2 regions of the Rheinheimera mangrovi genome follow, and region 2 is predicted to be linked to the other one. Evidence: predicted binding sites of a transcription regulator. Region 2 holds the regulator's gene; the other holds the start of a gene.
What was found. Region 2 encodes sigma-54, which starts transcription at its own class of promoters, with help from an activator protein. Its sites were predicted from a motif close to TGGCANGNTNCNTGCTT; they were not measured.
Positions count from the first base shown of each region.

Region 1: the regulator sigma-54 is predicted to act here: its motif matches at 4,490-4,506, upstream of flgA (flagellar basal body P-ring formation chaperone FlgA).

Region 1 is NZ_CP034683.1:1,535,067-1,543,195, reverse strand. It holds gene flgE (flagellar hook protein FlgE) at 1-1,008, opposite strand, end outside; gene EK374_RS07025 (flagellar hook assembly protein FlgD) at 1,029-1,778, opposite strand; gene flgC (flagellar basal body rod protein FlgC) at 1,790-2,206, opposite strand; gene flgB (flagellar basal body rod protein FlgB) at 2,206-2,607, opposite strand; gene EK374_RS07010 (CheR family methyltransferase) at 2,670-3,509, opposite strand; gene EK374_RS07005 (chemotaxis protein CheV) at 3,517-4,446, opposite strand; gene flgA (flagellar basal body P-ring formation chaperone FlgA) at 4,659-5,294, shown strand; gene flgM (flagellar biosynthesis anti-sigma factor FlgM) at 5,371-5,712, shown strand; gene flgN (flagellar export chaperone FlgN) at 5,709-6,143, shown strand; gene EK374_RS06985 (LPP20 family lipoprotein) at 6,285-6,740, opposite strand; gene EK374_RS06980 (flagellar assembly protein T N-terminal domain-containing protein) at 6,947-8,104, shown strand; tRNA gene EK374_RS06975 (tRNA-Arg) at 8,128-8,129, opposite strand, start outside.
Region 2 is NZ_CP034683.1:536,534-544,662, reverse strand. It holds gene EK374_RS02550 (KpsF/GutQ family sugar-phosphate isomerase) at 1-798, shown strand, start outside; gene kdsC (3-deoxy-manno-octulosonate-8-phosphatase KdsC) at 798-1,355, shown strand; gene lptC (LPS export ABC transporter periplasmic protein LptC) at 1,352-1,906, shown strand; gene lptA (lipopolysaccharide transport periplasmic protein LptA) at 1,896-2,390, shown strand; gene lptB (LPS export ABC transporter ATP-binding protein) at 2,390-3,112, shown strand; gene EK374_RS02525 (RNA polymerase factor sigma-54) at 3,160-4,653, shown strand; gene hpf (ribosome hibernation promoting factor) at 4,679-4,966, shown strand; gene ptsN (PTS IIA-like nitrogen regulatory protein PtsN) at 4,977-5,447, shown strand; gene rapZ (RNase adapter RapZ) at 5,444-6,301, shown strand; gene EK374_RS02505 (HPr family phosphocarrier protein) at 6,346-6,624, shown strand; gene EK374_RS02500 (Na+/H+ antiporter subunit G) at 6,642-6,974, opposite strand; gene EK374_RS02495 (K+/H+ antiporter subunit F) at 7,009-7,278, opposite strand; gene EK374_RS02490 (Na+/H+ antiporter subunit E) at 7,278-7,787, opposite strand; gene EK374_RS02485 (monovalent cation/H+ antiporter subunit D) at 7,787-8,129, opposite strand, start outside.

The DNA of each region.
Region 1 (8,129 bases), 1.0 Mb from region 2:
AGTTAATCGTCCCACTGTGGTGCCATCCTGACCCAAAGTACCCACTTCAAATTTAGAAGCATACTGAGTAGGCAATTTTGTACCACTTTCATCACGGAACTGCACAGTGATGTCATTGCTAAACTGCGCACCATTGGTTAAATAACCGTTCAGAGGGTCGTTTAATCCCGTACCTACGCCAGCCGGCAGAATTATATTCGGTAACGACGCACTCGTAGGTAAAGAAGGAACACCTGTTGCATCAAAGTCCATTGTGATAGGACCAATAGCGGAATTGGGCGTTAACGGACCACCTGAAGGCGAAGCAGGAACAGTATTATTGTCATCCATCACCACATACACTTCCCAATCGTTATCTGTCGTTGGTGCTTCACGACGGAAGTACATGGTCAAGATATGAGGCTCACCCAAACTATCATAAATAGTAGTAGAGGTGGTTCCATTGTAACTTGCCGGATCTACGGGATTAAAAGCGACTGTAGGGGGCGTATTGCGAGAGTCCACATTCATGGTAACAAACACGTTCGAGGTCGCTCTTGGCGCGCCCGCCGTGTTTGGGATCTGTATAGGCTGAGTGGTGCTTAAGCTAACTGATGTGGTGTTGCCATTCGCAGGGTTCACAGGAAATCCCTGTAGAAAGCCACCATTATTGTCAGAGATAAAATTGTTTTTATCCAGCTTAAAGGCACCAGCTCTGGTGTAGGAATAATCACGGTTACCAATCTCAGGCGCGACCGCAAAAAAACCGTCACCGGTAATAGCTAAATCCAGTGAGTTATTGGTAAATTTTAACGAACCCTGAGAAAACTGCTGCGCCACTTTCGACGTCGTAACACCGTCACCTACTTTAGTTTTGTTTGAACTGAATACTGAAGCCGCATATACATCCGCAAATTCAGCCCGTGATTCTTTAAAGCCCGTGGTATTGACGTTGGCGATGTTATTCGCAGTGGTATCAATATCCTTTTGAGCGGCGGCCAGGCCACTTAACGCTATATTAAAACTCATAAATCACCTCAATTCATTGATTAGGTTGCAATTTCTTCAATATCAGATAATTTTTTCTGGCCTTGGCCAAGCACATTTAGGAGTAGACCCTGGGTGGTGCCATTGCCTAATGTAATACTGGTTACAGGAGCATATACAGAGGTCACTATCGCTTCATTTTTACCTGCAATTGTCCCCTCAACTTCAATGGTATAAACACCTTTAGGCGCCAGTTCCATTACTGGTTCGCCTTTTTCATTCACTTTTGGTGTGCCATCTTCATTTAGCGCCTGAGTATCGGTCGCACCGTTCCAAGGGAGTTGTAAACGCCCAGCAACAGCATCTGAGTCAGGAATACTGACCGAACGCACCACCACGCCATCAGCGTTTTTAATCCGCACTTTGACGTTAGTTGCGTTTTCAGGAAAACTAGCACTGGCTACCATGGTGTTTTCGCCGTCAAATTCCATTTTATTCGACTTCACTAACACATACTGCCCCACGAGAGAGGACGCCTGTAACGCCTGACTGGAGTTCATCGTAGTGGCAAAATCTTTAAAGTTGGTATTCAGCGAAGATATGCCGTCAGCCATCGTAAAGTTGGTCATCTGCGCTATCATCTGATCATTTTCAACCGGTTTGGTTGGATCCTGATAAGCCAACTGCTGCGTTAACAGCGCAAAAAAATCAGATTGGGTTAAGGCGCCATTGTTGTTATTTTCCGTTGTAGTGGCTTTATCGCCCCAATACAAACCATCTAAGGCACTGCCTTCATTACTTACATTACTCATACCCTACCCCTTTACCTTTGACCCAGCATCAGCGTGCGGCTGACCATTTGTTTAGCTGCATCAGCCACCTGCACATTGGTCTCGTAAGAGCGTGAGGCGGAAATCATATTGGCCATTTCTTCCATAATGTTAACGTTAGGCTTGTAGATATAACCTTTTTCATCAGATAGCGGATGATGAGGAGCGTATTCAACATTCAACGGAGCGTCTGATTCCACAATACCTAACACCTGAACTTTAGCCCCTTCCTGGCCTTGCTGAGCTTGTTCAAGCGCAGTAGCAAACACGGGGTGACGGGCTCTGTAGGTTTGGTCAATGCTGCTGCTAATGCTGTTCGCATTCGCCATATTACTGGCTGTAGTATTTAAGCGTACTTGCTGCGCGGACATGCCGCTCCCAGCTATATCAAAAACGTTATACAGGCTCATTATTGCGTACCTCCGCCAATGGCCTTTTTCAGGCCGCTTATACGACTGTTCAGGAAATTCAGCGTGGTTTGATACTCCATGCTATTGCGGGTAAAGGCATTCCGCTCTTCATGGATATCAACGGTGTTGCCATCCCCTGTATCAGGCTGATTTGGAATACGGTATTGAGAGTCAGCATGGCGGGCTGTAGAGATTTCAAAATGCCTAGGATCAGTGCGGCCAAGCGACCCGGACTGGCGCGACTGAGCACCTGCTAATGCAGTTTGAAAATCCATGTCTTTTGCCTTGTAACCCGGAGTATCGGCATTTGCGATATTTTCGGCCAAGACTTGAGAGCGTTTGTCACGGATCAGTAGTGCATCTGGGTGAAGCCCAAATGCTTTTTCGAAGCTGATTGCCATTTTTGCCATCCTGTCTTTCAGAGATGGCAAATATTAAGCAAAACTCAGGCCATAATTTTTTATCAGGTTTTTTTACGGTAGACGATGCCAGGATTACAACGCACCATATCAAAGTCGTTGTTCAGGCTGGAGAGAGACTCAGAAGCGCCAAGAAACAAGTAACCACGCGGGTTTAGAGCTTGTGAGAACTGTTTGATAATTTTCATTTTTACTTCAGGAGAGAAGTAAATCAGTACATTGCGACAAAAAATAATGTCAAATTTGCCCAACAGCGTATAGCTGTCGAGTAGATTTAAATGGCGGAATGAAACGTTTTTACGGACGGCATCTTTTAGCCGCATCATGCCGTTACCGGAATCGTCAAAAAATTTACTACGCCGCTCGGGCGATAAGCCACGAGACAAAGCCAAACCATCGTATTCAGCGCGTTGACAGTGTTCCAGCATCGCATTGGAGATATCCGTGCCTAGTATATGCAGTCCCATAGGAAATGCAGAGGGACGCCCCTGCTGGTATTCCAGCCCAGTCATGGCAATAGAGTATGGCTCCTGACCAGAAGAACTGGCCGCTGACCAAATTTTGACGGTTTTATGATCTTTCTCAAATTCAGGTAAAATTTGCTTTTTCAGAAGCTCATAGGGGTAGTTATCACGAAACCACAAAGTTTCGTTAGTGGTCATAGCGTCAATCACTGCGGAACGCAATTGCCTCTCAAACGGGCTTAACGTTTTGTTTAATAGTTCAGAAAGCGACGACAAACCAAAGCGCTGCATCAAAGGCGCCAGGCGACTTTTGACCAGATACTGTTTGTTATCACCCAGCACAATACCGCACTGCTGCTCGAGGAAATCCCGAAACAGACGATACTCACTTTCCTGCAGTTCTTTGTTTGCCACTAACATAAAACCTCTAATCAGTATGCAACCATTTCCGCACGGACTCGGCTAACTCATCCGGGTTAAATTTCGCAATAAAATCGTCTGCGCCAACTTTTTGCACCATCTGCTGGTTGAATACACCGCTGAGCGAAGTATGCAAAATAACATGCAGTGGTTTAAGCCTCGGATCCAAGCGAATTTCAGCGGTTAGAGTATATCCGTCCATTTCTGGCATCTCGATATCAGAAATCAACAACCCAACTTTGTCAGTGACCGAGCCTTGACAGGCTGCCGCGGTTTCTTGCAGGTAAGTTAAAGCTTCACGGCCATTGTTGACCAGATGCATTTTCACCCCTAAGCCTTCCAACGCGCGTTTTACCTGATTCCGTGCTACGGCAGAATCATCAGCGATCAGAATTAATCTGTCACCTAAATCTTCACTGATCGTCGACGTCAGCACATTACTGCTGATGGTGGTTGGTGAAGGAGAAATTTCTTCCAGAATTTTTTCAACATCAATAATTTCGACCAGCTCTTTATCAATTTCAGTAATAGCAGTCAGGTAACTTTGCTTACCACCAGTTCCTTTTGGCGGTGGCATAATTGAAGCCCAGTTGATATTGATAATACGTTCAACAGACTGAACTAAAAACCCCTGCACTGAACGATTGTATTCGGCAATGATAATAAAGCAGTCTTTGGTGTTTTCGATGGCGCGACCACCTGTTGCCAGACTTAAGTCAATAACGGAAATTGTCTGGCCGCGGATATGCGCTATACCCCTGACGTATTTGTTTCGTTTAGGGATAGCAGTTAATGGCGGGCATTGCAGTACTTCACGTACTTTAAACACATTAATACCAAAACGCTGGCGACCACTTAAGCGGAATAATAAAAGCTCCAGTCTGTTTTGCCCAACCAATTGAGTGCGCTGATTGACTGAATCCAGAATACCCGCCATAGAAGACTCCCCTGCCTGAAAGAATTAGTGGTCCTAGAAAATCGGGAACGATTCTTGCTTAGGTCACTCTAGAATGAAAAATGACTGAAAATTGACATACTTAAGTATGTTATAACCCTTTGCCGATAAAGCATAGCTGAAACCATATGAAAATGTACGATAAATTTTTGCGATACCCAGCGTTCTGCGCTTTGTCAGCCACAGTTTTTTTTGTGGCATTTTCCCTGCAAGCGGCAAGTTTCAGCCCACAACAATTAACTGCGGCAACAAAGGACTGGTTAAAGCAACAAAATGAAATCCCACAGGATGCGCACAGTCAACTATCAGCTCTGGATTCACGTTTAGGAATAAAAGAATGTGATAAGGCTCTGCAGTTTAGTTTTGCCGGGCCAGTGACCAATCAGGCCACAGTGCAAATCCGCTGCCAAAGCCCAAAGGTATGGCAATTGTTTGTCACAGCGCGTTTTAGTCAACAAACTGAAGCTGTGCATAGTGTACGGAATATCACTTTAGGTTCTTTGATCACAGCCGATATGTTAACGCTGGGACAAGCAGATCTGAGGCTGGCCCGTGGTTCTTTAGTGAAAACCCCTGCTTCTGTTATAGGGGCAAGGGTAAAAAGAACCCTGTCTGCCGGACAAGTTGTGACATTGCAGGATCTTTGTCTTGTATGTAAAGGCGATATAGTTACAATTAGTGGTTTGAATAACGGTCTTGAAGTCAGAACTGTTGGTGTAGCCCAGATGGATGGCATTTTGGGTGATCAAATTCAGGTGACCAACAGGCAGTCCAACAGAACCATAGTTGCAGAAGTCGTTGCGGTGAAAAAAGTTGCAATAAAATTTTAAATTCTGACTAAAGTTTTAGCGGGTGCTGCCGTTATACAAAGTAAGGGATCCGAAACCGGATAGAGAGGGTAGAAAAATGGCGATCAATGTAAATACAGGCCTGCCAGTCACTCAACAAGTGAAAGCGGACAAGGCCGAACAACAAAACATTCAAAAACAGCAAGTTGTACAACAACAGGCCGTTCAGCAGCAGGCCACTACAGGCACAGCTGCACAAAAACAGGATTCAGTATCGCTGACTTCTCAGGCGCAGCAATTCAGCAAAGCCCAGGAAAAAGCAAAAACCAGCTCAGGTATTGATCAAGAAAAAGTTGATAAGATCAAACAAGAGATTTCTGAAGGCAAATACAAAGTGAACGTAGAACAACTGGCGCGTCGTATCGTGCAGTTTGAAAGCGAATTTTTCAGTAAAAAATGAGCACCCCCCATTCTTCTATTCTCACCCTGCTAAACGAACAAGAGCAGCACCTGGATGTGCTGCTTTTGTTGCTTCAAAAGGAGCTGGACGCCATCCGGACCCGCGATGTTGAAGCACTAAAAACTAATACTGATGAAAAAATCCAAATTCTTGATTTAGTTCAGACTACAGACGAGCAATTGACATCGTCGCCTGAGCTTGCTGAGGTAAAGCAGCAAGATTGGTTTAAAGAACACTTACAAAGACTGGAAGACAAGCTGGCTCAATGCAAGTTTCAAAATCAGGTAAACAGTCAAAGCGTAGAGCAAAGCCAACTGGTGATTGAGCGCTTTAAAACAGAGCTGTTGCAGAGCCGTGGTCGTGCTGGTTTAACCTACACCAATAAAGGCAAAGCAGCTCAGGTCGATAAAGGGCCGGGGATCAAAGCTTGAAAAGTCGGTGCTTTAGCACTGACCCGCCTATATAGTCCAACATAGCATTCACTATCAGCATTTTGTATCTGACATCAACTGCCAGTTTTTTTGAATTAGTCTGCAGGATAAGGTCAGAGCCAAGGCTACTGACCCTGTCGATCAATAGTACTTCACATTTTTAATGCGGCGGGTTGGCTGACTGTTCAGATACAAATCGTATACCTGCTTAAAATCCAGTTCGAGCTCTGTCGCGTACACATCGCCCACAGGGTAAGTTTTCACTACACGAGCGCCGCGGATAATTCCACTGACTGATGAATTCAGTTGATCATTTCCAATCATCATTTGTTGCATATTGGCTTTAGCGTCAATTCTTTGGCCATAGACTTGCTCAGCCAGCTCTCTATAGGCTTCAAGCTTAGACGCTTTCATCGCCATCAGCATGCGCTCCTGTTCTGTAGCGCCGGGTTGCTGGCTTAGTGGAGCATAACCTACAGCTTTTAAGACAGGAAAACGCTGGGGCTCAACCGTTTCCCATTCCACGTGACGGTCAGCCACCATACTGCAGCCCGTTAATAAAGCCAGCAACAATGTGCTGGTGGTAATTTTTATCATTATGGCGCCTCTACCTAATTGAATTAGCTTTACTAATACAGGATGCACAATCCGTGCCTGAAGTGAAGACCTCAACCGGTATCGGCAAAAAACCGCAGAGGCGCGGGCTTGTCCCAGCCCTTCTGCAATTCCTAGTCAATCCCCAACTTAAAATTCAGGCACGACTTTTGCTACACCCCTTATAAATATTTTCTTTGGGGGTTGTCATGCGTTTATCCGCACTAAGCTTGTCACTGCTGGTTATATCGATTCTGCCCACTTTGGCAGTGGCAGATTGGTATGAAGCAACTGGCCAGGCTGTACTTCGAGGCGGCGATACTGCAACAGCCAGAACTCTTGCCACTGAAGATGCTGTGCGTAAAGCCTTGTTGTATTCAGGCGCTTCAATTCGCACGGTGCAACAAGTAACTGACGGTTTATTGACCCAGGAGTCTGTGTTTTTACAGACTCAAGGCGAAGTGCAAAATGTGCAAATTGTCTCGGAAGCCGAAGAAAACGGCTATATCAATGTGACGATACGAGCCGACATTTATCCTGATCAAAACCAATGTGCCAATCTGCAGTTAAAAAAAGAGCTACTGATTAGCCCGTTTTTTATTGAGAACCGCGAACAAGCTATTGCAGGACAACTATATGAGCTAGACCAAGCCAGCACTAGCTTATTTATCCGGAAACTGGAAGAGTCCTCAGGCTCAAGCTTACTTAAACTGTTACCTCAATCTATCCGTCAGAAAGAACTTAGTTATGCAGATCGCGGTGCTTTGCAGCGTAATTATGGTGGGCGCTATTTACTCAAAGCAAGTTTAGGTGATGTGTCGTTAGGAGAACGAGTCGGCACTAACTGGAGTTTTTGGTCTGACCAAGATCGTGAACGTTTTTTTCAACTACAGCTAGAATTGTCTGATATTCAAGAGCAGAAAGTTCTGTTCAGCCAAACCTATCAAACTTCAGCCGTGTGGGAGTTTCGTGATACAACAGTCATCAGCCCTAAAACTCAGCGTTTTTGGCAAACCGACTATGGTAAATCCATTGAACGTGTACTGAATGCTGCAGCCCAGGATGTCGAAGAAGCGTTGCGCTGCGAAACCATACTGGCAGATGTAACCCTGGTCAACCAACACAAAGTGCTGCTTAATCTTGGTAGCAAGCAAGGGCTAAAAGTTGGTGACGAACTGACGATTTTGCACCGCCGCCAGCACAAAGACAGTCTTGGTCAATTGCAGGATCAACTGACAGTGAGTGAGCTTAAAGTCAAAATCACCGAGCTGACGCACAACAATGCCTGGGCTGAGAGCGTCAATATGGATTTACTGGCCAATGTGCAAGTGGGTGATGCCGCGACCTTAGTCAATGATAAAAAGTAAGAGACTGAAAAATATAAGCGAAATG
Region 2 (8,129 bases):
CACAAAATTGCCGCAACTTTAGCCTCAACCGGCACTCCTGCTTTTTTTGTGCATCCGGCAGAAGCCAGTCATGGTGACCTCGGGATGATCACCCACGACGATGTAGTCTTGGCTATCTCTAACTCAGGTGAAACAGCTGAAGTTCTGACCATAGTGCCAGTGTTGAAACGCCGTGGTATTAAAATGATAGGCATGACAGGCCGTTCTGAATCAACCTTAGCAACTTTATCAGACGTGCATCTGTGTGTGAGGGTTGAACAGGAAGCCTGCCCATTAGGCCTGGCTCCCACCGCCAGTACCACAGCAACACTGGCGATGGGCGACGCTATTGCAGTCGCCCTTCTGGACGTTCGTGGTTTTTCTGCAGATGATTTTGCCTTATCTCATCCGGGTGGCAGTTTGGGTCGTCGTTTGCTATTACGTTTAGAAGATGTGATGCATTTTGGTGATGCCCTGCCTGTTGTGCGTCAACAAGTTAGCCTGAAAGACGCCTTGCTGGAAATTTCCCGCAAAGGATTAGGTATGACCTCTGTTGTAGATGACTCCGGTAAACTGGTTGGCTTGTTTACTGATGGCGATTTACGCCGAGTGCTGGATCAACAAGTCGATTTGCATAAAGCCAGCATTGCCAGCCTGATGACCAAAAACTGTATTACTGCCAAACCTGCTATGCTCGCGGCTGAAGCCTTGCAAGTCATGGAACAACACAAAATTAATGGTCTAATTGTGGTCAACGAGCAACAAGAGCCAATAGGTGCTCTGAATATGCATGATTTATTAAAAGCAGGAGTGCTCTGATGCCATCTTTATTTGCCCAAATGTACCAGGCTATCAGCCCAGAGCTGGAACAAAAAGCCCGACACATTCGCTTGTTGATATGTGATGTCGATGGCGTGTTCTCCGATGGCCGTATTTACCTGGGTAATCAGGGCGAAGAGCTCAAAGCCTTCCACACCCGCGATGGCTACGGTATTAAAGCCTTACGGCATGCAGGTATTGAAGTGGCAGTGATTACTGGCCGCCGTTCAGAAATTGTGCAGCAACGAATGACCTCACTTACTGTCCCTTACATTTATCAGGGGCAGGAAAATAAACTCGCCGCTTTTGCTGAACTCCAGCAGAAACTGGCACTCGAAGCCTCACAAATCGCTTTTATTGGCGATGATTTGGCCGACTGGGCCGTGATGCAACATTGTGGTTTAAGTGTTGCGGTACAAGACGCCCACCCTTACCTTGCGTTGCATGCAGATTACCGTTGTAAATTACCAGGTGGTTTTGGTGCAGTGCGTGAACTCTGCGATTTGCTATTGACCAGTCAGGGCAAATTTGCTGAATTTTCAGGAAGTAGCACATGATTCGTCAATTTCTCTGGTTGTTACTGATAGTGGCTGCAGCTGCTGGCTTTTACAGCTGGCAACTGTTGGATCAGGAGCAAAGCGGAAGCCCGGCCAATCAAGACAACCAACCTGACTATGTGGCACAGGATCTCACCCGAATGATTTATGACAAAGAAGGCCATTTGTCAGATTTAATCCGTGCTCAGCGTATGGAACACTTCGAACGCTTTGGTTTTTTGCAGTTTGATTTCCCTATCTACACCATTTATCAGGAAAAAGTGCCATTATGGCAAGTGACAAGCGAGCAGGCAGTGCTTTATCCTGATGACAAACTCATTCTTGAACACAGAGTGGAGCTGCGCAATATGTCGACAGACCCACTTTTTACCCGAATAGAAACCAATGCAGTTGAGCTTTTGTTTAACAGCAATACGCTGCAGTCAAACGAGCAGGTACGCATTTTTGGACTGGGTTTTCAAATTACAGGCCAAGGCATGCTGGCTGATTTGAACGAACAGAATATAGAGCTGAAACAGCACACTAAAACGGTTTATTACAATGAAAAGTAACATTATTTTACTCAGCGTTCTCATCACTTTCAGTGGCTTTTGTCTGGCAGGCCCTGATGACTTTAAAAAAGAAATTCAGGTCGGTTCTGACCGCCAGTTTGGCTCGATTAAAGATAAAGTAATGACTTTTGTTGATAACGTCAAAGTGCAACAAGGCAGCTTATTGATTGAAGCAGACAAACTCGAAGTCATTGCCAGCGCAGGCAAAGGCAAAGAAGTTTTTATCGCTTCAGGCCAACCCGCAAAATATTCCCAAATGCTGGACGGTGATAAGCCTATTAAAGCCAGCGCGAACGAGATCCGTTATGACGTAGCCAACGGTACGCTTGTCCTGACGGGCGGCGCAGAACTCAGCCAAAACGGCAGTATGGTGCAAGGCGCAGTGATTAAATACAACCTGGAAAAACAAGAGCTGGAAGCGGAGTCTGACGGTAAAAAAACCGAACGAGTCACCACAGTGTTCAGCCAGGAAGGAAAAGAATAATGAAGTTAGTTGCGTCCCATCTGGCTAAAAGTTACAAAGGGCGCCAGGTGGTCAAAGACGTTAGTCTGGAAGTGAGAGCCGGTCAGATTGTTGGTTTGTTAGGTCCTAACGGTGCGGGCAAAACCACTACTTTTTATATGATTGTTGGTTTAGTGCCATCAGATAAAGGCAAAATCACCCTGGATGACAAGGAGATCACCTTTGATCCTATCCATGCCCGTGCTCGCGCAGGCATTGGTTATCTGCCGCAGGAAAGTTCGATATTCCGCAAACTGACGGTATATGACAACCTGCTGGCCATTTTGCAGCATCGCAAAGATCTAACCGAAGAGCAGCGCGAAGAAAAAGCCGATGCGCTGCTGGACGAGTTCCATATAGGCCATATCCGTAACAGCCTTGGCATGAGTTTATCCGGTGGCGAACGACGCAGAGTGGAAATAGCCAGGGCATTGGCCGCAGATCCGGCGTTTATCCTGTTGGATGAACCTTTTGCTGGTGTTGATCCCATTTCAGTGTTAGATATTAAAAAAATTATTCAGCATCTGTGCCAAAGAGGCATAGGGGTGCTTATCACCGACCACAATGTGCGCGAAACTCTTGATGTCTGTGAAATTGCCTATATTGTAAGTCATGGAGAACTGATTGCTGCAGGTACCCCGACTGAGGTTTTAGCAAACCAACAAGTCCGTGATGTCTACCTTGGTGAGCAATTCAGGTTATAGTTTAAAACAACATCCGAATAGGGTTGTTTGGAGAAAATAAGAAGTACATGAAACCGTCTCTGCAACTTCGTCTTGGTCAGCAGCTCACAATGACTCCTCAATTGCAGCAAGCAATTAAACTGCTGCAATTGTCTACTATTGAACTGCAACAGGAAATTCAGGAAGCGCTGGATGCTAATCCATTGTTGGAAGCTGAAGATGACTATGCAGTATTTCAGGAACCTTCATCAAAAGATTTAAATCATGGTGCCGAGTTTGATTCGCCTGACTATGACAACAGCCATGATGAGCATTACGAACCCGAAGTAAAGGACAGCAGCGAAGCGATGTCCGAGCAAAATATCAAAGAAGATTTACCGCTGGACAACCACTGGGACGATTTAGTCAGTGCGGCTCCGGTTGCTGGTGCCAATAACTTCAATGGCGATGAAGATACGGTATTTCAGGGCGAAACCAGCGAAACCCTGCAAGATTACTTACGTTGGCAAATGCAGCTGACCCCATTTTCAGATACAGACCGCACTATTGCTGAAATCATTATCGAAGCCATAGACGAAAACGGTTTATTAACGATAGACACAGAAGATATTCTCGAATCGCTAGGCATGCCGGAAGTGGAAGCCGACGAAGTCGAAGCGGTCATTAAACGTATCCAGTTGTTCGATCCTGTAGGTGTTGGCGCCCGCACTATTCAGGAATGTCTATTGGTACAGCTGCGCCAGTTTGATCCAAAAACCCCCTATCTGGCTGAAACCCAGCATATTATTAAAGAATATACTGACTTTTTAGCTAACAGAGATTTCCGTTCTCTGATGCGTGTGACTAAACTCAAAGAAGACGACTTAAAAGAAGTGATGCGGCTTATTCACAGCCTGAACCCTCGACCTGGGGCAGATGTGATTCGACAAGAACAGTCGTATGTGATCCCTGATGTGTCAGTTGCAAAAATCAAAGGACGCTGGATGGTCGAGTTAAACCCTGATGCGATGCCAAAGATCAGAATTAACGAGCAATATGCTGCCATGTCACGTAATGCCCGTAATGCATCAGATGGTCAGTTTATTCGTTCCCACCTGCAGGAAGCCAAGTGGTTTTTAAAAAGTCTGGAAAGTCGCAACGAAACTTTACTTAAAGTTGCCAACTGCATAGTACAGCAGCAACAGGCCTTTTTTGAGCACGGTGAAGAAGCCATGAAACCCATGGTATTAAACGACGTGGCTGAAATGGTGGGAATGCATGAGTCAACCATTTCCCGTGTTACTACACAAAAATATATGCACACTCCCAGAGGAATATTTGAACTTAAGTTCTTTTTCTCCAGTCATGTAAGTACAGAGAGTGGCGGTGAATGTTCATCCACCGCAATCCGCGCCTTTATAAAAAAATTGGTGGCGGCGGAAAATCCTGCCAAACCTTTAAGTGACAGCAGGATGGCAGAAATACTGTCAGAACAAGGGATTAATGTCGCACGGCGTACCATTGCCAAGTATCGTGAAGCCTTGTTTATTCCGCCGTCTAATCAGCGCAAGAGCTTGCTTTAACAGCTCTATTAAGAAGGAAGAGTCTATGCAAATCAACTTAACTGGTCGTCATGTAGAAATCACTGAAGCACTGAGAGAGTACGTCGATAGCAAATTTTCCAAACTTGAACGTCATTTTGATCATATTAACAATGTACATGTAGTGCTGAACGTGGAAAAATTAAAGCAGATTGCAGAGGCTAAGATGCACCTCAATGGAGGTGAAGTATTCGCTGTGTCGGAAGACGAAAATATGTACGCTGCGATAGACCAGTTGATCGATAAACTGGATCGCCAAGTTATTAAACATAAAGAGAAAATTTCTCGTCATTGATTCTGAAACTATGAACCTGAGCTCAATGTTATCGGAGGACTGCACCAAGAGTGCGGTCCTTTTTAATAGTAAAAAACGCATTCTGGAATACATAGCTGAACTGGCACATCAGCATTTACCGGAAGTTCCTGAGTACAACATACTCGAAGCCCTGATGAGCCGTGAGAAACTCGGTTCCACAGGTATTGGCGGTGGTATCGCTATTCCGCATGGCAAATTAAAAAATGTCACCACACCTTTGCTGGTGTTTGTCGTCAGTAAAGATCCAATACAGTTTGATGCTATTGATAACCAGGCTGTGGATATTTTTTGTGCCATCCTGATCCCGGAAAATCAATGCCAGACCCATTTATCTACTTTGTCCGGCATAGCCCGTATGCTCAGTCAAAAAGATTTCACCAAAAAAATCCGTCATAGTGCCAATAGCCATGATTTGTACCAGTTGCTAATGGCAGGCGCTGAACAGGCAATGGCAAAATGAAATTATTAGTCGTCAGTGGTCGATCGGGTTCGGGCAAATCTGTTGCCCTGCGCGTCATGGAAGACCTAGGTTATTATTGTGTAGATAACATCCCCGTCAATTTACTTCCGACTTTAGCCAACGCCGTGATGGGGCAGTACGAAAGGGTCGCTGTCAGTATTGATGTGCGCAACCTGCCGCAAGACCCCGATGAATTAACAGATATCCTGTCTTACCTGCCGCACAAAGTTGACCTGACCATTCTTTACCTAGACGCCGACCACACCAGCCTGATTAAACGCTTCAGCGAGACACGACGCTTGCATCCGCTTTCGCATCAGGCCATGTCACTGGATGAAGCCATACAACGCGAACAACAGCTGTTGGACCCTATCTCCAGCCGTGCAGATTTATACCTGGATACCACAGAACTAAACGTACATCAGCTGGCAGAACAGCTTAGAGAACGTATCCTTGGGCAAAAAACCGGTCGTCTGGTGATCTTGTTTGAATCCTTTGGTTTTAAATATGGTATTCCCAAAGATGCCGATTATGTGTTTGATGCGCGCTTTTTACCGAACCCACATTGGGAGCCCGAACTGAAAATACTGACAGGCTTAGATCAACCAGTACAAAACTACCTGTCTTCCCAAGCCGTAGTGGCTCAGTATATCTGGCAGATTAATCAGTTTATCGGCACCTGGTTGCCGCATTTAGAGCGCAACAACCGCAGTTACCTGACCATAGCCATAGGCTGTACCGGCGGTCAACACCGCTCTGTGTATATCGCCGAATCCTTGGCTGAAAGTTACCGTTTACAGCGGGAAGACGTGCAAATCCGTCACCGCGAGTTAGTGAGACATCATGGTAGATAAAAACATCCAAATCCGTCACCACGTATTAGTGAGGCGTCATCACGATGGCCGATAAACTTCAACAAACAGTCACCATCGTCAATCAACTGGGCTTGCACGCCAGAGCAGCTACTAAGCTGGTACAGTTATGCCGTCAGTTTGATGCCAAAATTGAATTACAACAGGAAGGCCAAACCGCAGATGCCAGCAGTGTCTTGGCACTTTTAATGTTGGCAAGCAGCAAAGGTAAAACGCTGGAAGTCTGTACTGAAGGCACTCAGGCACAAGAAGCACTGACCGCTGTGGTCGCTTTGATTGAAAACGGGTTTGACGAAGAAAACTAATAATTCAACAATGCGGTTTAAAGGTCTGCGTTTTGTTTTCCTGACGTTTGTGTCGATGTTTTGAGTTTTAAATGCAACGCAGCTTTGATTAACATATGAGCTGTAATAGGTGCTGTAATAAATAAAAACAGAGCGATCAATAACTGCTGTAAACTTAACTCACCTTTCACAAAGTTGAAATAAAGCATAGAGGCTAATACCAGAGCTCCCAAACCTAAGGTTGTCGCCTTGGTTGGGCCATGCAGGCGGGTATAAAAATCCGGCAATTTCACTAAAGCGACAGATCCTAACAACACAAACAATGACCCGGCCACTGCCAACAAGGCAACCAACCCCTCAAGCAAATTCATAGATTACTCCTCATCCGACGCTTTATTCAGTTGCTTACTCAATGATGTCGCCACGCAGTAAAAACTTACACACAGCCACAGTACTGACAAAACCCAACATAGCAATCAATAAAGCGACTTCGAAATTCAAGCTAGTCCCCAAATATATACCGTACAACAACAGCAGCGCTATGCTGTTGATATACATCGTATCCAGCGCCAACAGACGGTCAACAACCGAAGGTCCACGAATGGCCGCATATAAATTTAATAGCAAAGCAAACCCTACCACAACAAAGCAGCATTGCAGGATCAGATCAAGCATCAAAATATCTCCTTTAATGGAGCCTCGTAGCGTTGTTTTACCTGTTGGATTAATTCAGCTTCATCGGCTAAATCCAACACATGCAACAACAGATAACGTTGCTCACCGGATCCGACATTTAACGGTAACACTTCAGCGCTGACAGTCCCAGGAGTTAACGACACTGTACTGGCAAGGATAGTGATAGCAAGGTTGTCTGTTAAATCCAGCGGCACAGTCACAAAAGCAGGTCTTAGCTTTTTGTTAGCACCCAGCACCAGTCGAACCACCTGCAGGTTGGCGACAACAATATCCCACAATACCATCAGGCCATAAGTGAGAGCTGCGCCCGGCTTTTTAATACCAGGCTGGATCAGGCGAAACTTATGGATAAGCAATGGGATCAACCAGGCCAGCAACAGACCAAAAAACAGATGGATTAAAGCCACGCTGTTGTTCAGTAATAACCAGACCAGAAACAAAAACAAGCTACGGACAGGGGTTGGCCACCAGGTTTTGAATGAAAACATCAGAAGGCTCCCGGGCTAAGATTAGCAATCTGCTGTAGCTGCACAGCTGCAGCCTTACACCAGGCTGTGAGTGGGCCAGCAAATAAGCTTAACAAAGGACTGGCCAGTACCAGGAGCATTAAAGCTATGCTGCGACGGCTACCAGCCATACGGGCTTCAGTATCAGAACCCGCTACCTGCCAGAACAAAATACTACCCGCTCTGCTCAGTGCTATTAACAGCAGTACACTGCTACCTAATAAAACCGACCAGAACCACAACATAGCACTGCCTTGCGGTACAGCCTGAAGCAGCAACAGTTTGCCTATAAAACCAGAGAACGGTGGCATACCCACTATACTC